Regions from separate parts of the Veillonella sp. LMAG:90 genome, predicted to be linked through region 2. Evidence: a T-box and tRNA genes for the amino acid it is inferred to sense, from the RefSeq annotation. Region 2 holds a T-box; the other holds one or more tRNA genes.
The links. A T-box is a leader RNA that pairs with one kind of tRNA and senses whether it is charged. The one in region 2 lies ahead of cysS (cysteine--tRNA ligase), so its partner is inferred to be a tRNA-Cys.
Positions count from the first base shown of each region.

Region 1 (11,946 bases), 260 kb from region 2:
CTATGGCTTTTAAATTATGGACTATTTATTTATTATTTACAGCCGTATGTTTCAGCGCGTTAGTAATTGCCGGTATGTCGTATTTTGACGCCATTAACATGACGTTTACCACGATTGCCACCGGTGGTTATATACCAAACGACGGAGTCGTTGATATTTATACGGAAAATTGGGCTATTCGCTGGATTTTAATCTTTTTTATGATTTTGGCGGGTGGTAACTTTACCGTGTATTATGCCGTATTCCAGCGAGGTCTCAAAGCGGTTTGGCAGGATTTTGAATATCGCATGTATTTATTGATTCTGTTTATCGGGTCAATCATTGTAATGTATGCTTTATATATGGCAGATAATTTTTCTCCCGGTACCTCGTTTAATCGGGCTGTATTCATGATTGTGTCTATGCAAACCGGTTCCGGTTTGGTTCTTGGCAACTATGATGTATGGTCGCCGCTCGCACAAATGATGCTCTTTATGTCCATGTTCTTCGGTGGTTGTAGCGGGTCTACTACGGGCGGTATTAAAATTATTCGTATCATTATTTTAATTAAAAGCAGTATTATTTATTTGCGTAAGGCTATTCATCCCGATATGGTGCAGACCATTACGATTAATGGCAAATCGATGCCGCAAAAATGGGTTCAAATGACGCAGCAGTTCTTTTTCTTGTACATGACTGTATTTGCTATTTCCGCGTTAGGCATTGCCGCTACAGGCCTTAGTTTCGGTGAATCTTTACAATGTGTAGCGGGGATTTTGGGGAACGTAGGGCTTGCGTTCGGCAAACTGGGGCCGCAAGGCTCTTTTGCGGTGCTTCATCCGATGGCCAAAATTATTTGTGTAATCGATATGTTGCTCGGCCGTTTGGAATTGTTTACCTTGCTTGTATTACTGCATCCTGATTTTTGGCAGGGCTATTTCCTTAAACGTCGCAAACGTTCTTATAAGGTATTGCAACCGGTAGGTACTCATCGCAGAGGCTAATGCCTTAACATTTTTACTCACTGGAGATTAATAGCCATACTAGAAGGCCCGACGTATGACTTGAATAGAAGGCTCAACGTATGACTTGGACAGGAGGACTTTATGGAAATTTTAAAGCAGCCTTTAGGCTTATACAAGGCAAATTGTTATGTTTTAAAAGAGGCCGGTCAGGCGCTCATCATAGATCCGGGCTTTCATGCCCATAAAGTCCTTGAAATGGTAGGGGATGCGGACCTTCAAGCCGTTGTACTCACACATGGTCACTGCGATCATGTGTGTGCCGTTGACGGTGTTTTGAAAGAACGTTCTGTTCCTTTATATATGCATCCCGGGGATGATGAATTGCTGCATGCCAAACGGCGGATGCCATCGGCCTATAAAGGCCTCTTTCAATCCCCGTATTTGCCCTTAAAGGAAGGAACGCTAAAGCTCGGGGTATTTGACCTCTATGTGCATGAAACGCCGGGACACAGCAAAGGAAGCGTTATTATACAGTGGGGGAATCATCTGTTTACCGGCGATACTTTGTTTAAAAATTCAGTAGGGGCTACGAATAACTATAATGGGGATGATGCGGTGCTTAAGACTTCGCTTCGCCAAATTATGACATGGGACCCTGATTTAATTGTTCATCCCGGTCATGCAGAGGATACAACGATTAAAGAAGAGTTGGCTCATAACCCGTTTTTACAGCCTTTGAAAGAATTTAATTAAATTGAAATAAAATATTAGATTTATACTAGACAAAGTACTCTGAAAAATGGTAGAATAATTTTCGTTGCTAAGGGCGGCGAAAGTAATGAAACAGTCAAAAGCATGTAAAAACTTTTCAAAAAGTTGCTTGACAATTGTTGCTGAAACCCCTATAATAACAAAGTAACGTATACGGCCCCGTGGTGTAGCGGTTAACATGTCGCCCTGTCACGGCGAAGATCGTCAGTTCAAATCTGATCGGGGTCGCCACGTTCGCCCCGGTAGCTCAGTCGGTAGAGCAAAGGACTGAAAATCCTTGTGTCGACAGTTCGATTCTGTCCTGGGGCACCATTTATGCGGAAATAGCTCAGTGGTAGAGCACCGCCTTGCCAAGGCGGGGGTCGCGAGTTCGAATCTCGTTTTCCGCTCCATTTATTTGGCGGCATAGCCAAGCGGTAAGGCAGAGGTCTGCAAAACCTTTATTCCCCAGTTCGATTCTGGGTGCCGCCTCCATATTTTTCCACCCATGCCGGGGTGGCGGAACAGGCAGACGCAACGGACTTAAAATCCGTCGGTTGGAGACAACCGTACCGGTTCGATTCCGGTCCTCGGCACCATTTAGACTGAATGAAAATTCAGTCTATTTTTTTTGAAATAAAGAAGGACTTTTTTCCTCCTATAGCGAACTATATATTTAGAGTAATTAATCATGTATATTTTGGTACAGATACATACTATGGTATAGCTAAAGGAGGATTTCGTATGAATTTTGAACTTCGTGATGGTCATGAGTATATTGATGAAGTAAAGAAACTATTTGTTGATTATGTACGTTCCTTAGGTGTTGCTGCCAATGTGAAAGAATTTGAAGGCTTAGAAGAAAAGTATAAAGGCGACCGTGAAGCATTATACATTGCCTTTGTAGATGATGTACCGGCCGGCTGCGTAGCTCTACACCATGTTAACTATGAAACAGCTGAAATGAAACGCCTTTATGTACGCCCTGAATTTCGTCGTACCGGCCTCGGTATGAATATTGCTCACATTCTTGTAGAAGAAGCTAAAGAAAAAGGTTATAAGATGCTTCTATTAGATTCCTTACCTAGCATGGAAAGTGCCAAAGAATTATACAAAGCCTTGGGTTTCAAGAGCACTGATCGCAATGTGAAAAAACCGGTTCGTACGGTTGTACATTTATCATTACCTTTAGTTTAATCAATACCGACCAAAATAGTAACGTAAATAAAAGCGAGTCCCGCTTCTGAGGGGACTCGCTTTTTGTGTGTTTCCGGTTTTATTCGCTTCGAATTAAACTTGAACTGTTATCGCTCCGGTGCGGCTGCTTCCGGGTCATTGGTCAATGGTTCCTGACCTAAAAGAGTCGTTAAATTATACTTGTTGAAGCGATAGTTCGGATTCGAGAAGTCTCTGGTCCGATCATAACGATTAGTCGGTGCCTGTAAGATACCGGACACTAAATCGTAGAGTAAATCGTTGGTGAAATATTTGTTTTCATGGTCGCGCAGAATAGCCGTCGTTTCCGGATAGGCTTCTTCGTAGGTTGGCGATAAGTAAACCCATAGAGGAATGCGAGCCATGTCGAAATCAAAAATATCCGGATTGTGGGAATAATTGAGGCTTTCTCCGTGATCAGAGAAGTAAATCATGGCCTGCAGATTTAAGTGATCCTTGGCATAGGTATAAATTTGCTGTAATACCCAATCCGTATAGAGTTGGCTGTTGGCATAGGCTTCCTTGCCTTTTGGTACCTCGCCGACTTTCCATTTACTGAATTCATGAGGATAGCGGTCATTGTAATAAATATGACTGCCCATAATATGAATAACAATAAAGTTATTTTTATACGGTTCTACTTGTTGGAGTAGCGGTAAAATAACACCGTCGTACTTATCGGAGAACATATATGCTTCATGAGCCCATAAAGGTCTGTCTGCCGTTTTGGCAATTAAGGAGATAGCTGTATCGTATTCACCGTAAACGCCTTGGTTGCTAAACCAACTCGTGTAGTAACCGGCTTTTTTAGCCACATCGAGAATATTGGCAGAATCCAAGAATGGCTTATCATCGTATTGATTGCGCTCCGTAAGAGCCCGTTCTAAGGTAGGTACTGTTTGTACATAAGACGAATAGGCGTTTTTAAAGAAGATAAAATCAGGATTTGAGGCTGCCATTTCACTTTGCCAAGGAGTATCATCGTAAGCAAAGCTTGGATTGTAGACTTTCATGTAATTGCGCGAAGCCGATTCACCGATAACGAGGATTATAGTACCCGGTGCGCCGGTGGCAGCGGTTTCATCTGTTTCGAGATGTAGGTCATTGTAGATTTCATGATGTTTGTCGCTGTATTGTTGTAACTCTTTCATATATGTAGCTACATCAGTCCAGTTTTTAACAATGTCCGTTTTCATAAAACCAAAAGGTAAGTAGATTACACAGGCAAGACAGGCGATGCTGAGTACGCCTAAACGCAATCTTGTCATCATATCGCGACGGGACAAGCGGTTCATCCCCTGGTTTGACCAGTAGTAAAACAGGAATAAGAGTACATTGCCGATGCCGATGCCGATTAAGCCGGGAATGCCGGCGGAGCTTTTTAAAAAGCCGAAAGCTTCTTCCGGATTTGTTTGATACAGTGCCATTAAGGTGGCCGGCGTCAAACAATGCCACGTGTTAATATAGTAGCCGATTTGAATTAACGGAATCAAAGACAAAAGCCACTGGATGAGTGCGATAAGGATGCTCAAAGAGCGGCGGTATGGCAGATGGTGTACCATGAAATAGTGGAGTAAGCTGAGCCCCACAAAGAGTAGAAAGCCAAATAAGAAATCCGGGAAGAATTCGTAAAAATAAAAGGGCTTCGTATAGGACCAATGATATAACAAAGGATAGGTTAAAGCCCAGGCAATGCCCAAAAGGCCATGCCCCAAGAAGGCCCGATGCCATAAAGTACTGCGCATAAGTTGCTGGAATATGGCCAGTCCCAATAACAAGGGGAGGGATAACAAAAGAATATCTTCCCAATCAAAGCCAAAGGCAATAGGTTCGTAAATAAAATAAAAAGCGGCAAAGATGAGGACACACCACAAAATTGCCTGAACGACGGCATTGCGCCACCATGATATAAGAGTTTTCATAACGCATTTCCTTTATATTATAATAACATCAATACGATAGCAGAAATATAGTAAAAATACAAGGTTTAATATGCTTTTTTACATACTTTGACGGTTGTTAAATGCTATTTTTCTATGATACAATTAAAAAAAGGTTATCGAGACTTCGTGACAACATAAAGAGGGGCGTATAACCCCTCTTATTTGTTTGCCGAATCGTAAGGAGATATGATGAAACTCTATGAGTATAAGCTGGCCGTTTTTGAAGGGCCATTGGATTTATTACTCCATTTGATAGAAAAGCATAAAATAGATATTTACGACATTCCCATTGTGGAAATTACGTCGCAATATATGGCGCAGCTCGAAGAATGGCAGACCTTTGATATTCATTACAGCAGTGAGTTTTTGATTATGGCGGCTACGCTGTTACAGATTAAATCTCGCATGCTGTTGCCAAGAAACGCACCGCTCAATCCGGAAGAGGAAGAGGATCTCCGTGACGAATTGGTGGCTAACTTGCTTGAATATAAGCAAATCAAAGAATTGACTGAGGCATTGACGGAGCGTTCCGAAGCGAGCAGTCAGAGCTTTAGCCGGCCCGATTCGTTGAGCCAATGGGGTCAGGAAACGGTATTTCGTTTTGACATTGCCCAATTGTACAGTTTATTTAAATCTTGTATTGATAGAGTGGATGAAACGGTGCCGGAACCGCCAAAGGTAAAAGTGGAAAAAGAGGCTTACAGCTTGGAAGATACGATTGATTCTTTGCTTATGAGGGCCAAACAACAACGCCGATTCAGCTTTGTAGCTTTGCTTAATGAGGTAACCGTGCGGGCTGCCAAAGTGACTATGTTTATTGCTGTTTTGGAATTATTGAAGCGTCAAATTTTTACTATACACTCAGTGACGGAAGGGCCTAATGACGGCTCGTTAAAGGATGTAACCTTAGTGAGTGAAATTGTCTAGCTCAGTTTATAATAGATTTTTCGATTATGCTTATTATGGCAATACAGGCGTAGCTATTTAATCGATTAGATTAAGATATTACAGAAGTAAGCGTATATTAGTTAGAAAGGTGAGTAACAAACTATGACAGATGTGAATCAGCCAAGCGATACATCGCTGCTCGCCCATTTGGAAGCAGTTCTTTTTTCAGCAGCCAAACCGGTGCCTATCACACTGCTTGGCGAACTATTTGATTGTGCAACTGAAGAGGCCGAAGCGTTATTGGAGGAATATGCCAATCGACTGGTGGTTGATAAACGAGGTCTTCGTTTAAAAGTAAGCGGCGTCGGAGCCGAGCTTGTAAGTGCGCCGGAGAGCAGTGAATATGTGAGTAAGATTCGCCAACGGGAAGACCGCTTGTCGCCGGCAGCGATGGAAACGTTGGCGGTTATTGCCTTTAAGCAGCCGGTTACGAAAAGTGAAATTGAAGAAGTGCGCGGTGTGAATTGTGAAAAAGTTTTAAAGCATTTAGTGAACCGCGATTTAGTTATGGAACTGGGCCGTAAGGAAAGCATCGGCCGGCCTGTATTGTACGGTACGACCGATACATTTTTGCGCAGTGTGGGCATAGAATCGGTGGAAACCTTAAAGCGTGAAGTAGCCGTCGATAACAGTGTGGCAGTTACTGTTGAAAGAAATAACACTATTGAAGCCGACGAAGACCATGAAAGTCCGACAATTGACGGTGAAAATAACAATACGATTGAGGCTCATGAAGCCCGTGAGATTACGGAATAAGGGAAAGGAGCAGACTATGGAACAAGAACGTTTGCAAAAATATATCAGTCGCTGCGGTTATGCATCAAGGCGCAAGGCGGAAGAACTAATCGTGGCCGGTAAGGTACAGGTAAACGGTCGTCAGGTTACGGAATTGGGGGTTAAAATTAATCCTGCCGTGGACCGCGTTAAAATTGACGGTCAGCGTATTGAACCGGAAGCATTGGAATATTATATTTTTAACAAGCCGAAAGGCAGCATTACTTCAGTTGGCGATCCACAGGGACGCGCTACGGTAATGGATTATTTGAAAGACATTAAAAATCGAGTATATCCGGTAGGCCGCCTTGACTACAACACGGAAGGTTTGTTGTTATTCACCAATGACGGTACCTTGGCTCAGGCTTTAATGCATCCGTCACAAGGTGTGACCAAGACCTATGAAGTTAAAATCAAAGGTCGTGTTTTGGATGAGCATTTGGAGGCATTGAGTGCGGGTATTACTTTGGAAGATGGTCCTACCTCGCCGGCAGAAATCGTAGATTACGGTTTTGACAGCAAGACGAACACTACGTTGGTTGAGATTACCATTCACGAAGGTCGCAATCGCCAGGTACGCCGTATGTTTGAGCATTTTAAATATAGTGTGTACAACTTAAAACGCATTGCTTACGGCGGACTTACCTTAGCCGGAGTAAAACGTGGTGCTTATCGTAAACTTACGGGGGAAGAACTGCGTCAGTTAAAAGCACTCTGCAAATTACCATTCGGCAAAGGACCCGGCGACGGCGCTAAAGGTCGTAAAATGCCGGCGAAAGACAATAAAAAACAGTTCGGTCGTAACGGCGCGGTGCGTGGTGCTAAACGTCGTTCCGGTGGAGGCAGACCATGAAACATATCATCGTAGTGGGAGCCGGTGCAGCCGGTCTTATGGCAGCTACTATTGCCGCTCGTGAAGGCGCTAAAGTAACGTTAATCGAAAAAATGAACATGATAGGTAAAAAGATGGGCATTACCGGCAAAGGGCGTTGTAATATTACCAATGATGCGCCTATCAGTGATTTTATCGCGAAAACACCGGGGAACGGTAAGTTCCTCATGAGTGCTTATCAGCAGTTTGACAATCGCGATTTATTGGATTTACTCCATGAATGGAAGTTGGCTACTAAAGTAGAGCGCGGCGGCCGAGTTTTTCCAGTGTCCGATTCGGCTCTTGAAGTGCGCGATATGTATATGCGAGTGTATAAAGGCTATGGCGGCATTTTACATTTAAATGAAGCTGTTAAGCATATTATTGTAAAAGACAATAAGGTTCAAGGCGTTGTAACCGATAAAGAAACCTATTATGGCGATGCGGTTATTTTAGCAACCGGAGGCTTGTCCTACCCGCTTACCGGTTCTACCGGTGACGGCTATGCTATGGCTAAAGAGGTGGGCCATACGGTGACGGATTTACGTCCGTCATTGGTACCTTTGGAGACGAAGGAACCGTGGGTTAAAGATTTAATGGGTTTAAGTCTTCGTAATGTGGAATTGTCGGCTGTGGCTAAAGATAAAGTGCAGGCTAAACAATTCGGTGAAATGATGTTTACTCATTTCGGGATTACCGGCCCGATTGTTTTATCTTTAAGTCATACAGTTGGTAAGTTAATGAAGAAAAAGAATATAGGCACTATCGGTTTAGAGATTAATTTAAAACCGGCTTTAACGCAGGAGCAGCTGGATCAGCGTGTGCAGCGAGATTTTGTGACCTATTCCAAAAAACAATTGGCAAATGGTTTAAAAGACCTCTTACCACAACGCTTAATTCCTGTTATTATAGAATTAGCGAATCTTACGCCGGATAAATTTATTAATCAAATCAGCCGTGAAGAGCGCCAACGCTTGGTTCACGTGTTACAGCATATGCCTTTGACGTTTAAACAGATGCGACCTATTGCGGAAGCCATCGTAACAGCGGGCGGCATTTCGGTTAAGGAATTTGTACCGAAAACAATGGAATCTAAATTGATTTCAGGACTTTACGGTGCCGGTGAAGTATTGGATATTGATGCTTTTACGGGCGGTTTCAATTTGCAGGCGGCGTTTGCCACCGGCTATGTGGCGGCACAGCATGCCGTACACGGTGAAGCAGCCGACTAAGCATGTTACGGAGAGGAGTTTTTTGATGAGTAAACAGCGTATTGCGGTAGCTGTTGACGGTCCTGCCGGGGCCGGTAAAAGTAGTATTTCTAAAGCCGTAGCCAAACAGCTTGGCTATTTATATATTGATACGGGGGCCATGTATCGGGCCGTTACGTGGGCTGTTTTAAAAGCCGGCGTAAATCCCACCGATGAGGCAGCGGTAGCAGCTTTATTGCCTGACTTGTCACTACGCATGGAACCTACCGAAGATGCTTTCAAGGTGTTTGTGAATGGTGAGGATGTAACGTTCTTAATTCGCACGCAAGAGGTAAACGGTGCCGTATCACAAATTGCAGCCATTAAGGCTGTTCGCGACTTTTTAGTGGCACAGCAACGTGCCATGGCCAGTGCAGGGGGTGTTATATTAGACGGCCGTGATATCGGGTCGGTGGTTTTACCTAATGCGGAATTAAAAATTTATTTGACGGCTTCCGTAGAAGCTCGCGCCAAACGGCGCTGGTTGGAAACGCCGGATAAAGAATCCGTATCCTTGGAAACGATTAAAGAAAGTGTAATGGCACGCGATGAAATGGATACGAATCGCAAAGAATCACCCCTTGTATGTGTACCGGAAGCGATAGTTATCAATTCTGATAATTTATCTTTTGATGAAACCGCTGCTCGTATGGTACAATTGATTACGGCAACAGAAAAGTAAAGGAGAGCGTATTCATGGATAAATTTTCAGATTGTTTATGGCGCTCGGCTTTTGAAGTCGTATATGGTTGGATTTATAAAGCGGATGTGGTAGGCCGTGAAAACTTCCCTAAAGAAGGACCGGTCATTGTGGCTCCCAATCATAAGAGCAACAACGATCCGTGCATCGTAGGGCGTGCATTGCCGCGCCATGTAAGCTTTATGGCCAAAGAAGAATTATTTAAAAATCCGATTTCCAATTTCTTTTGTCGCTGGTTGGGCGCGTTTCCTTTAAAACGTGGCGGCGTGGATAAAATCGCCATTCGTCATGCTATGGGATTATTGAAGAATAATTTAGTGCTCGGCATTTTTCCGGAAGGAACCCGGCAAAAGAAGGATAATACGTTGGGCCGATTCCATGACGGCGTAGCATCGATGGCGCTTCGTACGGGTGTACCCGTAGTGCCGGTGGCTATTATGGGATCGTATCAGATGAAACGCGGTCAAGTGGCTGCCGTAATCGGTAAACCGATTCCCGTAGCGAAAGCAAAACCTACACCGGAAGCCATTGCCGAATTAAATGATAAAGTCAGGGTGGCTCTGGAAGGTCTTATGGCTGACTATCGGGCGGCTCATCCGGATTTTAAACGATAAGGAGTCAGGCGTGGAAATTCGTATTGCAGAAAATTGCGGTTTTTGTTATGGTGTGAAGAGGGCTGTTAATATGGCTCAAGACACATCAGATCAGTTAGAGCGCAGTTATACCTTAGGTCCTATCATTCATAATCCGCAAGTGGTTTCCAATTTGGAAGAACATGGCGTGTATGCCGTGGATTCGCTGGATGAAATTCCCGGCGGTACAGTAATCATTCGATCCCATGGTGTGGGACCGGCTGTGTATGAAGAAGCGACCGATAAAGGACTTAAAGTGGTGGACGCAACATGTCCCCATGTAAAAAAAGCTCAACAAGATGCAAAATCGGTCATTGACTCGGGAATGTCGCTTGTTATTTTAGGCGAAAAAAAGCATCCTGAGGTAATTAGTATCAATTTATGGGCACAAAACAAAGGCATAGTTATAGAAACTGAAGAAGAAGCTAAAATTCTGCCTTTCGTGGAAAATAGGGGTGTAGTTGTACAAACTACCTTTTCACAATTTAAATTTCAAAGTATAATAGATATATTAGAGGAAAAAACTCAAAATCTAAAGGTTTTCAAAACGATTTGCACAGCTACTCAAGAACGTCAAAATTCGGCGGTAGAACTCGCAAAAACGGTGGACCTTATGATTGTGGTAGGCGGTAAGAACAGCGGCAACACAAACAGATTAGCAGAGGTCTGTCGTGACGTTGGATGTACTACTTACCATATAGAGACCGCTGCTGAATTACAATTGGACTGGTTCAACCATGTCCAAACGGTAGGGGTTACAGCCGGTGCATCGACACCCGACTGGATAATTAAGGAGGTCATTGACACAATGAATGAATTTGAACAATTGTTAGCTAACGAAGCTGACTGGGCAGAAGACTTTAAGAAAGGCACTGTAGTAGAAGGTACTGTTGTATCCGTAGAAGACGACAAAGCATATGTTTCTTTCGGTTACAAAACAGAAGCAACCTTGAATCGTACTGAAATCGCATATCCGGCACCTGCCTCTGCTAAAGACGTGCTCAAAGAAGGCGATCAGATTAAAGCCGTTATTATGAATCACATCAAGGAAGACAATCCTATCTACTTGTCCATCACTCGTTTGGCTAAAGACGAAGATTGGCAGTATGTACAGGAAGCTCAGGAAAAAGACGAACCAATCATCTGTAAAGGTGTGGACGCTATCCCTGCAGGTCTTGTTGTAACTGTTAAATCCCTTCGTGGTTTTATTCCACTTTCCCAAGGGGATGTACACTTCGTTAAATCTCTCGATAGCTTAGTAGGTACTGAATTCGAAGCTAAGGTATTGGAAATCGACGAAAAGAAAAACCGTTTGGTTCTTTCCCGTCGTGCTGTATTGGAAGTAGCTCGCAAGGCTAAATTGGAAGAAGCCTTGAAAAACATTCATGTTGGCGATAACTATAAAGGTATTGTTCGTAAAATTATGCCTTATGGTGCTTTCGTTGATATCGGCGGTATCGAAGGTTTACTTCACATTTCCGACATTTCTTGGCACAAAATCAAACGCGTTGAAGACGTATTGTCCGTAGGCCAGGAAATCGAAGTTAAATTGCAATCCTTTGATGCAGAAAGCAACAAACTTTCCTTATCCTTGAAAGCATTGACTAAGAGCCCATGGGACGTAGCTGAAGAAACTATCAAAGTTGGCGACGTTCTTACCGGTAAAGTAGTTCGTTTGGTAGCTTACGGTGCATTCGTAGCTGTTAACGACGACATCCAAGGTTTACTTCACATTTCTCAGATCACTAAACAGCGTAATGCTAAAGTAGAAGACTACTTGACTCGTGGTAAAGAAGTAGAAGTTAAAGTTATTTCTCTTAACAAAGATGAAAAGAAACTTGGCCTTGCTTTGACTGAGTTAATGGAACCTGTTGCAACAGCTGAATCCGACGCTGAATAATTGTAACCAATAGCGCGTA
Region 1 covers NZ_NAND01000001.1:1,671,062-1,683,007, reverse strand. Annotated here, with positions in the region: gene CCC71_RS07445 (TrkH family potassium uptake protein) at 1-983, shown strand, start outside; gene CCC71_RS07440 (MBL fold metallo-hydrolase) at 1,086-1,697, shown strand; tRNA gene CCC71_RS07435 (tRNA-Asp) at 1,871-1,946, shown strand; tRNA gene CCC71_RS07430 (tRNA-Phe) at 1,952-2,027, shown strand; tRNA gene CCC71_RS07425 (tRNA-Gly) at 2,033-2,107, shown strand; tRNA gene CCC71_RS07420 (tRNA-Cys) at 2,115-2,189, shown strand; tRNA gene CCC71_RS07415 (tRNA-Leu) at 2,205-2,293, shown strand; gene CCC71_RS07410 (GNAT family N-acetyltransferase) at 2,439-2,891, shown strand; gene CCC71_RS07405 (phosphoethanolamine transferase) at 2,999-4,831, opposite strand; gene CCC71_RS07400 (segregation and condensation protein A) at 5,039-5,779, shown strand; gene scpB (SMC-Scp complex subunit ScpB) at 5,903-6,556, shown strand; partial or broken gene CCC71_RS07390 (pseudouridine synthase) at 6,573-7,289, shown strand; gene CCC71_RS07385 (BaiN/RdsA family NAD(P)/FAD-dependent oxidoreductase) at 7,424-8,677, shown strand; gene cmk ((d)CMP kinase) at 8,703-9,377, shown strand; gene CCC71_RS07375 (lysophospholipid acyltransferase family protein) at 9,392-10,009, shown strand; gene CCC71_RS07370 (bifunctional 4-hydroxy-3-methylbut-2-enyl diphosphate reductase/30S ribosomal protein S1) at 10,020-11,927, shown strand.
Region 1: it encodes a tRNA-Cys, which carries the amino acid that the T-box ahead of cysS (cysteine--tRNA ligase) is inferred to sense. The anticodon was not compared.

Region 2 (11,946 bases):
GATTAACTTCAACTACATGAAGAATTTATCCGATGAAGAATTATACGAATTATGCTTGCCTCATTTGCAGGAAGCCGGTTATGCTTCTGAAAACCCTGATGAAGCGGAAAAAGCTAAACTCATCATGCTTTGCGTATGCTTAAAAGACCACATCAGCTTCGGTGCTCAGATTAAAGAAGAAGCAAAACTAATCTTTGAAGATATGGAGGCTCCGGATGCCGAACACGCTGAAGAAATTAAAGCGGTATTGGCTGAAGAATCTTGTCCGACCGTGCTCAATGCATTCCGTGCAGCCGTAGCGGATTTGGACGAAATTACGCCGGATGTAGTAAAAGCTACCATCAAAGGTATTATGAAAGAAACCAAATTGAAAGGGAAATTCGTATTTATGCCGATTCGTATCGCTACGACCGGTCAAATGCACGGCCCTGATTTGAATTACATTATCACCTTGTTTGGTAAAGAAAAGACGTTGGCACGCCTTGATGCGGCTATCAGTCAGTTATAATTGATTATATTTAGTAGGTTACATCCTTTATTGACGGTCAATTTTTGAGTACGGGAGGTTTCCTCCCGTACTCTTTTTTATATTCTTTCTTTTTTTAAAGGAGGCTATAATATGGAATCTATGGTTGAACTTTTTTTGCGGTACACTAAAACAAACACGCGCTCTGATGAAGCGGCTACTTCAGTACCGAGTACTCAGACTCAGGTTGAGTTTGCCAAAGTATTGAAAGCGGATTTGGAAGAACTGGGCTTAAGTGATGTGAAAATCAACGAAAAGAACGGGTTTGTTATTGGTGCTTTACCGGCTAATACCAACGACCAGGTACCGGCCATCGGCTTTATTGCTCACATGGATACAGCTGATTATAATGCGGAAAACATTACCCCGCGTATTATCAAAGACTATGACGGGCAGGATATATTGCTCAATGAAGCAAAAGGTATCTACAGCCGTGTTGCCGATTTTCCTAATTTAGCCAATTATAAAGGCAAAACTTTAATTGTTACTGACGGCACCACCTTGCTTGGCGGCGATGACAAAGCGGGCATCGTGGAAATCATGGAAGCGTTACGTTATTTGAAAGAAAATCCGGACATCAAGCATGGTCTTATTATGTGTGCTTTCGGACCTGACGAAGAAATTGGGCGCGGTGCAGATTTATTTGACGTAAAAGATTTTCCGGTAGATTTTGCGTACACCATTGACGGTACCCGCCTTGGTGAATTGGAATACGAAATATTCAATGCCGCTTCTGCTACCGTTGAATTACACGGTATATCCGTGCATCCGGGCTCTGCAAAGAATACCATGATTAACTGCAATAAATTGGCCATGGAATTTGATCGTTTATTGCCACAAGCCGCTGTTCCTGAATTAACGGAAGACCATGAAGGCTTTATCATGCTTGCAAGCAATGAAACGGGTGTAGAATCAGGCACCATGAAATACATCATTCGTGACCACGACCGTTCCTTCTTTGAAGCCAAAAAACAATTATTCGTGCTGGCTGCCAAAGTATTGAACGAACGTTACGGTCGTGAAGTAGTCACCTTGACACTTAAAGATCAATATTACAATATGTACGATATCATTAAAGATCATATGGAATGTGTAGATATTGCGAAAGCAGCTATGGAAAAAGCCGGTGTTAAACCGCTTATTCAGCCGATTCGCGGCGGCACTGACGGATCTAAAATTTCCTTTATGGGTATTCCGACACCTAATTTGTTTACCGGCGTGGAAAACCTTCACGGTCCTCACGAATACGCTTGTGTTGAACATATGGAGTTAGCGGTTAAGACGATTGTTAATATTGCCACGGCAGCCAAATAAGAGCAAAATAACAGGCGAAATAATTAGAAAATTAAATATAACGGAACCACTTGCACACGATTAAATTTTAGCCGTATAATTTGTATAGAATTAGTCGTAATACATTGACTTTATAAGGGTTTTATGATATTATTCTCTATATATCGAATAAAATTGTTATTAAAGACGATGAACGAAAGAAGTACTTTGTGACTAACTTTACAGCGAGAACTAACTGGTGGAAGGGTTTAAGTATAGCCAAGGGAAATGCATTCGGGAGTTAACAGGCTGAATAGAGTAAGTTTGTTCGGATACGCCCGTTATGCGTTGGAGAGAGTGCTATCAGTACTTAACAGAGTGGAACCGCGGGCCACCGTCTCTGTAATGAGATGGTGGCTTTTTATATTTTAACGGAAGAGAGGCATCGGTAGCGATGAGAGAAATTAAAGTATACAATACGATGACAAGAGAAAAAGAAGTATTTAAGCCGGTAAAGGAGGGAGAAGCTAAGATTTACGTATGTGGCGTAACGCCGTACAACCACCCTCATATCGGTAATGCTCGTCCTTTTGTTACCTGGGATGTAATTCGTCGCTATTTGACACATGTAGGCTATAAAGTGACGTATGTACAGAACTTTACAGACGTGGACGATAAAATTATTAACACATCTAATGGGGAAGGTGTGTCCTGGGATACGATTGCCAATCGCTATATCGATTCCTATTTTGAAGTTATGGATGCCCTTCACGTTAAGCATGCTGATGTATATCCGCGTGTATCCGAACACATTGACGAAATCATTGAAATGATTGCTACGTTGATTAAAAAAGGTTTTGCTTACGAATTGGACGGCGACGTATACTACAGTGTTGAAAAATTCGAAGATTACGGCAAATTATCGGGCCGTACTTTGGATGATATGGAAGCGGGCGCTCGTGTAGACGTAGATGACCGCAAACAGAATCCGATGGACTTTGCCCTTTGGAAGAGCGCTAAACCGGGTGAACCTTATTGGGAAAGCCCATGGGGTAACGGTCGTCCGGGATGGCATATTGAATGCTCTACCATGAGCAACAAATACTTGGGTGAAGAATTTGACTTCCATGGCGGCGGCAGCGATTTGATTTTCCCTCATCATGAAAACGAAATTGCTCAGTCTGAAGGCTGCACCGGTCACCATCCGTCTGTACGTTACTGGTTGCATAATGGTTTCATTACCATTAACCAAGAAAAGATGAGTAAATCTTTGAACAACTTCTTCTTGGTAAAAGATATTTTGAAAGAATACAGTCCTGATGCACTTCGCTATTTCTTGATGAGCACTCATTATCGCAGCCCGCTTGATTTCAGCGATGAACGCTTGGAAGAAGCCAATAAATCCTTAGAACGCATGACAACGGCTATTCAGAACCTTTTATACTTGGAAAACCAAGAAGAAGGCGAATGTGATGACGAAGCAAAAGCATTACTCGATAATGCTCGCAAATATGCGGAAGAATTTGAAGAAGCTATGTCCGATGACTTCAATACGGCACTTGCCGGAGCGCCAATGTTCGGCTTGGCTAAAGAAATCAACATTTACTACCAAGCAGTACAAAACTGCAACGGTAAAGTTTGCCATGAAACATTAGCAGAAGTACGTGACATCTTCAAGATGATGACTGATATCATCGGTATTTTGGAACAGGCTTGGGAAGGTCCACAAGGCGGTGCCGGCGCTGAAGAATACGAACAGTTAATGCAAGTAATCTTGAATGTTCGTCAAAATGCCCGTGAACAGAAACTTTGGGACTTAGCCGATGCCATTCGTGATGAATTGGGCAATATCGGTATCGTAATTGAAGATTCGCCGCAAGGGGCACGGTGGAAGAAACGTGAATTTTAAGCGCTATCAATTTTTACGAGCCACGGCTATTGAAAAATTAAAAGCAACAACTACGCATGAGGGAATTGTACCGGCTGAAGCTGAGGATTCCCTCATGCTTGCCTATATAGGCGATGCCGTGTATTCGCTCTATATCCGCGAGCGCATGACGGAAGCGGGCATTTCTAAGGTTCAGGTATTACATAACCTGGTTACGGAGTGCATTTGTGCTAAGGCACAGTCAAAGGTTCTCCATGCGTGGGAAGAGTCAGACTATTTAACGGATATGGAAAAACAGGTGGCTAAACGAGCTCGTAATAGTAATGTACATGTACCGAAAAGTGCCACCGTACAAGAATATCGTGCCAGTACAGCCTTTGAAGCAGTACTTGGCTATTTATATCGTTCGGGTCAGAACGAGCGACTACAGACTTTGATGAAAGCTGCATTTTGGTATACTTTGGACAGTATGAGTTAGATGCGTTATGATAGAGTAAAGGAGACATATCATGAGTGATTATATTGTAGGACGCAATGCGGTACGTGAAGCTTTGCGATCGGGACGAACCATTCAGCGTTTGTTTATTACGAATGATAAGGTGCAGGGCTCCTTACAGGAAATCATAGGGTTGGCTAAGGATAAAGGAATTGAGCTGCGCCGGGTGGATGACAAACAGCTTAGTAAATACGCTGACGGTGTGGTTCATCAAGGGGTCGTGGCTTTGGCGGCACCGGTTAAATTTGCCGATTTAGGTGAAGTGCTTCAAAATTGGTCTTCTGATAAAGCGCCACTTTTAATCTTGTTGGATGGCATTGAAGATCCTCATAATATGGGGGCAATCATTCGAACTGCCGAATGTTGCGGTGCTACGGCCGTTTTAATTCCGAAGCGCCATACAGCTCCGATTAATGCTACCGTTGCCAAAACGTCGGCCGGTGCTTTAGAATCTATTCCGTTAGTGCAGGTTGGCAATGTGGCACAGACAATTGAAGAACTTAAAAAGCAAGGCTTTTGGGTTCTCGGTGCTCACATGGAAGGTCAGCAAACCTTGTATCAGGCCGATTTGACGAGTCCTTTAGTGCTCGTTATCGGCAATGAAGGGAAAGGGCTTAGTCGCCTTACTAAAGAGCGCTGTGATTTTCTCGTAACGATTCCTATGTACGGTCGTATTAACTCATTAAATGCATCGGTAGCGGCGGCTATTTTGATGTATGAAGCGGTTCGGCAGCGTCAATAAAAGGAGTGAGGCTCCGACATGAGAGAAGATATTTTAATTGTTGACGGGTATAATGTTATATTTGCGTGGCCGGAACTGAAGAAAATCAGTAAAAGTTCCTTGGAACATGCCCGGTCGCGAATTAAGCATATGCTTCAAAATTACGGTAAACATAAGGGTTACCGTGTTATACTGGTATTTGACAGTAAATATGCCCATCCCGGCAGTGCCGAAGAGTTTATTACCGATGATTTTTTGGAAGTGTATACGGCTGATGGGGAAACAGCGGACTCTTATATTGAACGGACCGTTTTCACTTTTAAAAACACCTATGCCAATGTATATGTATGCACCTCTGATTATGCGGAACAGAGCCAAGTACTCGGTTTTGGTGCTTTGCGTATCTCCGCGCGTGAGTTAAAAGCCCAGGTTGAACGGGCTAAAATTGACGAACAGCGTTATTACAAAGGGCTTCACAACCGAGATAGTTTGCAATTACAGCGTAATGAACTGGGACATCAAATTGATGGTGAAGTAGCTAAGCAGTGGGAAACCTTGCGTCGAGGGAAGAAATGACCTTGCAGAACCGAGGGCTATCAAGTATAATGAGAGATACATTAGTAAGGTTCTGCGAATCCGGCAGAGTGGGAGGTCGGCATGTGCGTTAATCCACGCGTAAATGATGAGTACCGTCGTTATGTAGATTTAACAGATGAACAAATTTGTAAATTAGCGCAAGAACAAGATGACCACTTAGCGGTGGACTATCTTGTGGATAAATATAAAAATTTTGTGCGTGCCAAGGCACGGTCTTATTTTTTAATCGGTGCTGATAAAGAGGACATTATCCAAGAGGGCATGATTGGCCTCTATAAAGCTACGCGCGATTTTAAAGGGGACCGACTGGCGTCGTTTAAGGCCTTTGCCGAGTTATGTGTAACACGGCAAATTATTACGGCTATTAAAACCGCGACGCGGCAAAAACATATTCCGCTCAATTCCTATATTTCGCTGAATAAGCCGATTTATGCGGATGAGACGGAACGAACCTTGATGGACGTATTAGTGGAAGGCCAGGGTACGGATCCTGAAGAATTATTCATTAATCGGGAAGAATTTTCCGATATTGAAGCAAAAATGGGATCTATATTAAGTGATTTGGAAGGCAAAGTGCTGATGGGGTACTTAGACGGCAAGTCGTATAATGAAATTGCCGCTGAATATCACCGCAGTGTCAAATCCATTGATAATGCATTGCAACGCGTAAAGCGTAAATTAGAAAAGTATTTGGAACATCGCAGTGAATTGGCGAAAAAGAATGAGCCTTAGGAAGGATGACAATTGTGAGAAATTTCTTGATGTTTGCAGAAGTGGTAGTTGCTATTTTATTGATTATGGTGGTTGTATTACAATCCAGTAAAAGTGCCGGTATGGGCGGCGCCGTAAGTGGTGCGGCTGACTCCGTATTTGGCGGTAAAGCACGTGGTATCGACGGTTTATTGTCGAAATGTACTATCGTGTTGGGGATTATTTTTGCCATCTTGAGCTTATTCTTAGGGATTTACTTGAATCAATATTAATAGCGAGCCTGCCTTGTGCAGGCTTTTTTGGTAGGGGTATAAAGCTATGGAAGAGATGAAAGATAAGATTTTAGCGTTTTTTAAGGCCATTAGTCCGGAAGCGTATCATATCGAAGATGCAGCATATATTTTGGGCATAAAAGGGTCTGAAGAGTTGGAAGCCTTTATGGGAGATGTGGAAGCGCTTACCGAAGCGGGCTTATTAGAAGCACGGCCCGGCGACTATTACAAATTCATCGACAAGGCTGAAAAAACAGCATTAAAAATTGAGGAAGTAAGAGAGTTTGAAGGTATTTATAAGAGCCTTCGTAACGGCCGCGGGCTTGTTATTGACGAGACGGGGCAACATGAAGTAAATATCGGTGCCGGCGATCGTAACGGTGCCATGCATAATGATAAAGTTTTGGTACATTTTTTCCGCTTCGGTCGTATCGGCGAACAGCGCCATGAAGGCCGTGTGGAAAAAGTGATTCAACATGTGAATACATCCATTGTAGGGACTTATGATCGCCAACAGATGTTTGGCTTTGTAACGCCTGATGATGAACGCTTAGTTGATGATATCTATGTAGCTTTGCCTGATACTATGGAAGCGCGCAGCGGGGCTAAAGTATTGGTGGAAATTACTCGTTGGCCTGATGCTAAAGGACGCCAGCCGGAAGGTAAAATTACGTCCATTTTAGGTTATAAGGGCGACGTAGGTGTGGATATTAACTGCGTAATGGCGCAGCATAAAATTCCGTTTTCATTTCCTGAGGCGGTTTTAAAAGAAGCGGATCGCGTATCCTTTGATGTAGCCCTGGGCGGTAAACGTCTTGACTTACGCGAGGTGCCGATGATTACTATCGACGGCGAAGATGCTAAAGATTTGGACGATGCGGTAAGTTGTAAACAGCTGGCCAACGGTCATTATAAATTAGGTGTTCACATTGCCGATGTAAGTCATTACGTACGGGGCAATACACAGCTCGACAAAGAAGCCTATAAACGTGGTACCAGTGTGTATTTGGTTGACCGTGTTGTACCGATGTTACCGACTAAATTGTCCAACGGTATTTGTAGTTTGAATGCCAAAGAAGATCGCTATGCCATGAGCTGCATTATGGAAATCAACCATGCAGGCCGTGTGGTGGACTTCCAAATCAGTCCGTCCGTCATTCGCGTGGATCGTCGTTGCAGCTATCCCGAAATATATAAAGCATTGACTCAAAGCATCATTCCCGACGATTTGTTGCCATTGATGCCAATGGTGCATGAACTTCACGAAGTGGCCAAGATTTTAATTGCCATGCGTGAAAAATCCGGTGCCATTTCCTTTGAATTCCCTGAATACAAGATTCTGTTGGCCGAAGATGGTACACCACTCAAGATTGTACGTAAAGACCGTACTATTGCTGAAAAAATCATTGAAGCTTGTATGCTGATTGCCAATGAAACGGTAGCTTGCTATTTACGTGACACTCATAAACCGGGGATTTATCGTATTCATGAGCAGCCAAGTGAAGAAAAGTTACAAGCTTTACAGACGGTTGTTACCTATTTAGGCAAACCGTTCCATTTGGCCGACAGCCATGTTGAACCAAGAGATATTCAGAAGTTCTTAGACAGTATAGCCGGCACTGACATTGAACCGATTGCGCAGATTATGACCTTGCGCTCCATGCAGCAGGCGCGTTATTCGGCAGTCAATGTGGGACACTTTGGTTTGGCGTCCGCTTGTTATACCCACTTTACATCGCCAATCCGTCGTTATCCGGACTTAATTGTTCATCGTTTGCTCAAAAAACGGTTACACTGGGGCGATGGCTATAATAAATACGATGATATGGAGGATTATTTGGCGAAAGCGGCCGACCATTGTTCGATTCAGGAACAAATTGCCGTAGCTGCGGAACGCGATACAAATGATCTTAAAAAAGTTCAATACATGGAACCGTTTATCGGCGAAGTCTTTGACGGTAAAATCAGCTCCATCACATCATTTGGGATGTTTGTAGAGCTTGAAAATGGTATTGACGGCTTAGTTCATATTGCTACCATGGATGATGATTATTATTTCTTTGACGAAGAACATTTCTTGCTGGTTGGGCGCCGTACGGGCAGAACCTATCATTTGGGGCAGGAAGTAAAAGTAACACTTATCAAAGCGGATAAAGATAAGAAACAAATAGATTTCTTGCTTGGGGAAGTGGATGCGCAGACTCTGATTGAAAAATCGCTAGCCGGTGAACATCGTCGAACCGGTTTAGGCAGTCGCGGTATGCGCTCCGGCAAGTCCGGTAAAACCGGTAAAAACGGTAAAGCAGGTAAGAGCGGTAAAAGTTCTAAGTCTGAAAAGTCCGGTAAACGTGAAGCAAGCGAAAAAGACAGCAAGAATAGTAAACGTAAGAGCACAAACAGTAAATATAACTGGCAAAGTGATTACGAAGATAATACGCCGGCTGCTTTTGCCAGATTTGCCAAAAAATCTAAAAGCAAAAAACAAAGTAAAAAAGTAAGCCGCAAAAAGAAATCAGGTAAGAAAAAATAGCAGTACCGAAGTTTAGGAGGTAGTTTGTGAGTAAAGCTAAGAAAGACAGTACCAGTTTAATCGCCGACAATCGTAAGGCCAGACATGATTATCACATTCATGAGACTTATGAAGCGGGGATTGCTTTAACCGGTACTGAAGTTAAGTCGATTCGCCAGGGCCGACTTAATCTGAAAGACAGTTATTGTGCCATTCAAAATGGTGAAATATTCCTCTATCAGGCTCATATCAGCCCATATGAACAGGGTAATCAGTTTAACCATGAACCGATGCGTACGCGTAAATTATTGATGCATCGCAGTGAAATTCACAAATTGTTGGGACAGGTGAAGGAAAAAGGCTTTTCTTTGGTGCCACTTAATTTTCACTTCGCTCATGGCTTAATTAAGGTAACTGTAGGCCTCGTTACAGGTAAGAAAAATTATGATAAGCGCCAGGATATGGCTGAGCGCGATGCGCAGCGTGACATTCGTCGCCGCATGAAAGAACAGAGCCGCGATTATTAAGCTAAAATAAAAGACGTCTGCAGGTGTGTTCCTTTGAATGCACCTGAGGCGTCTAAATTAATGCCTGATTTGTTGAATCACTAACTTGTTTTCGTTATGCTCTATATTTGGCGATTTTTTACCTATAAACCGTTAGTTCAAAATTCGTCATTTTGTTTGACAGTACTGTCACAGTTGTTTATAATTAATCATGCACACATGGGGACGTAATGGTTTCGACAGGGGTGCGTGTATCACAGATAGCGAGTCGGCGTTTCCATTTGGCCGTTAAACGGTGGAACTTTTAAATTAAACGCAAAAGAAAACTTTGCATTAGCTGCATAAGCTACGTCTTACTCTGATCTGCCCGTGATCGGGGATAAGGCGTCAAACTACGGGCTCGCCTAATATATTTGCTCTAGTATAGTAGGTTAAACAACAGAGCTGGGTTAATATAGTTTGTCGTTGTACGAAAGTTAGCTAAGATCTAAAACAGCGTCTGCACTCGGAGAAGTCTGTGGGGCAACACTTTTGGACAGGGGTTCGATTCCCCTCGTCTCCACCACTTAACATTATTGGCCTATAGGACATTTTGAGTTGGTTTTTAGACCGATGAGACTAGTATTTATCTAGTCTCATCGGTCTTTTAAATTTTTTATTAGATTTTAAAGGGTGGACAAAATGAGTTGGTAAAAAGTCTGAAACCCCTTGCTATATAAGGGTTAAATAAGGTTATATCTTTCTAGAAAATATATTTTTTAGGAGGTATTACTTTATGAAAAAAATTAGATGTCCTTATTGTGGTTTTGACTGTATAAAGTATGGAAAAACTCGAATAGGTAGGCAGCGATGGCGTTGTAAAGAATGTCATCAAGTTTTTACTAAGCCTTATGATCATACAAACTCGGATTTTCGCCTTTTTCTTCAATGGTTGTTCAGTAAAAATGTACAAAAAGATATGCCCGGTGCCGGTCGTAATTTTCGCAGAAAAACAGCTAAATTTTGGGAACTTTGGCCTTTACCACCTAAAATTGAAACTCAAAGCTCGATTGTATTCATTGATGGTATTCACCTAGGAAGGAAAGCCTGTATATTAATCTGCTGTGATGAAAAGCATGTATTAGGTTGGTATGTATGCAGAGCTGAGCGAGCGAGGGCTTGGGGGGCTTTGATGAGCCGTATTGCTACGCCCACGGTCGTTGTATCTGATGGTGGTCCCGGCTTTCGGAAGGCATTAAAAAAAGTTTGGCCAAAGGCCAAACTTCAAAGATGTATTTTTCATGCTTTTCAACAAGTAAAAAGGTATACAACAACTCGTCCTAAAACAATTGCCGGTGCAGAGCTATATGGGCTTTCAAATGATTTATTTAAGGTAAATTCTACGACTGCAGCATTACATTGGATTAGAAGTTTAACAGACTGGAAAATTAAGCATAAAGCCTTTTTAGACGAAGTATCTTATGACGAGTATGGAAAACCTAGGTTAAAACATGAAAGACTTTTAAAAGCAGAGCAATCACTTCTTGTATTAATTAAATCTGGTACCTTATTTACCTACCTAGATGATACATTAGACTTTAACTGTCCATCTACTAATAACCGTATTGAAGGTGGCATAAATGCTCAATTAAGAGCTATGCTTCGTAACCATAGAGGAATGAATATTGAAAGGCGAATAAAAGCGGTTTTCTGGTGGTGCTACATGCACTCACCGAAACCGCTTTCACCCGCTGAAATACTCGAGGTTATGCCGACCAACAAAAGTATTTCTAAACTATATGATACCATGAATTCCAGAGAAAAATTAGAAGATTCTATTCCAACCTGGGGCGATGCTATTGTATGGAGTGATTTTCATTTCTCAGATCCATATCCTAACTATCTATGGGATTAAATTACCAACTCAAAATGTCCTATAACCCACATTATTAATCAAAATAAGACCGCTCAGGCAATGGCCGAGCGGTCTTTTTGTTCTTGATTGAGTATAATTTTTGGCTTATAGGACAAAAAGTGTGTGTGGCTTTTTTAAATTAATCCCAATAAATTGGAAATTCCGTGGACATATGGAACTCATTCCAAACAATGGCATCCCCCCATTGCGGCAAGATATTATCCACACGGTTATTCCGCATTATCCTACGGTAAGTAGCAGCGATTGTTTTATCTGTAGGCATACATTTTAATATTTCAGCAACAGGAAGCGGTCTAGGTGAGTGCTCGTAACACCACCAATAGACCGCTTTTAATCGTCTTTCTAAGGATAACCCTCTGTGATCTCGTAACATCCCCCTAAGTTGCGCATTAACGCCTCCTTCCAGTCGATTGTTCGTTGTAGGTACGGTAATATCTACAAACGTCAGGTAGGTAAATAGAGTGTCATCTCTAATTAATCGTAAAAGTCCTGCCTCAGCTTTTAAGAGGCGTTCATGAGTAGCCCTTTTATTC
Region 2 covers NZ_NAND01000001.1:1,411,546-1,423,491, forward strand. Annotated here, with positions in the region: gene gltX (glutamate--tRNA ligase) at 1-508, shown strand, start outside; gene pepT (peptidase T) at 620-1,840, shown strand; T-box leader at 2,000-2,203, shown strand; gene cysS (cysteine--tRNA ligase) at 2,253-3,707, shown strand; gene CCC71_RS06200 (Mini-ribonuclease 3) at 3,697-4,164, shown strand; gene rlmB (23S rRNA (guanosine(2251)-2'-O)-methyltransferase RlmB) at 4,196-4,924, shown strand; gene CCC71_RS06210 (NYN domain-containing protein) at 4,943-5,479, shown strand; gene sigH (RNA polymerase sporulation sigma factor SigH) at 5,561-6,232, shown strand; gene secG (preprotein translocase subunit SecG) at 6,247-6,483, shown strand; gene rnr (ribonuclease R) at 6,539-9,013, shown strand; gene smpB (SsrA-binding protein SmpB) at 9,040-9,519, shown strand; RNA gene ssrA (transfer-messenger RNA) at 9,720-10,063, shown strand; gene CCC71_RS06240 (IS1249 family transposase) at 10,274-11,392, shown strand; gene CCC71_RS06245 (IS1249 family transposase) at 11,532-11,946, opposite strand, start outside.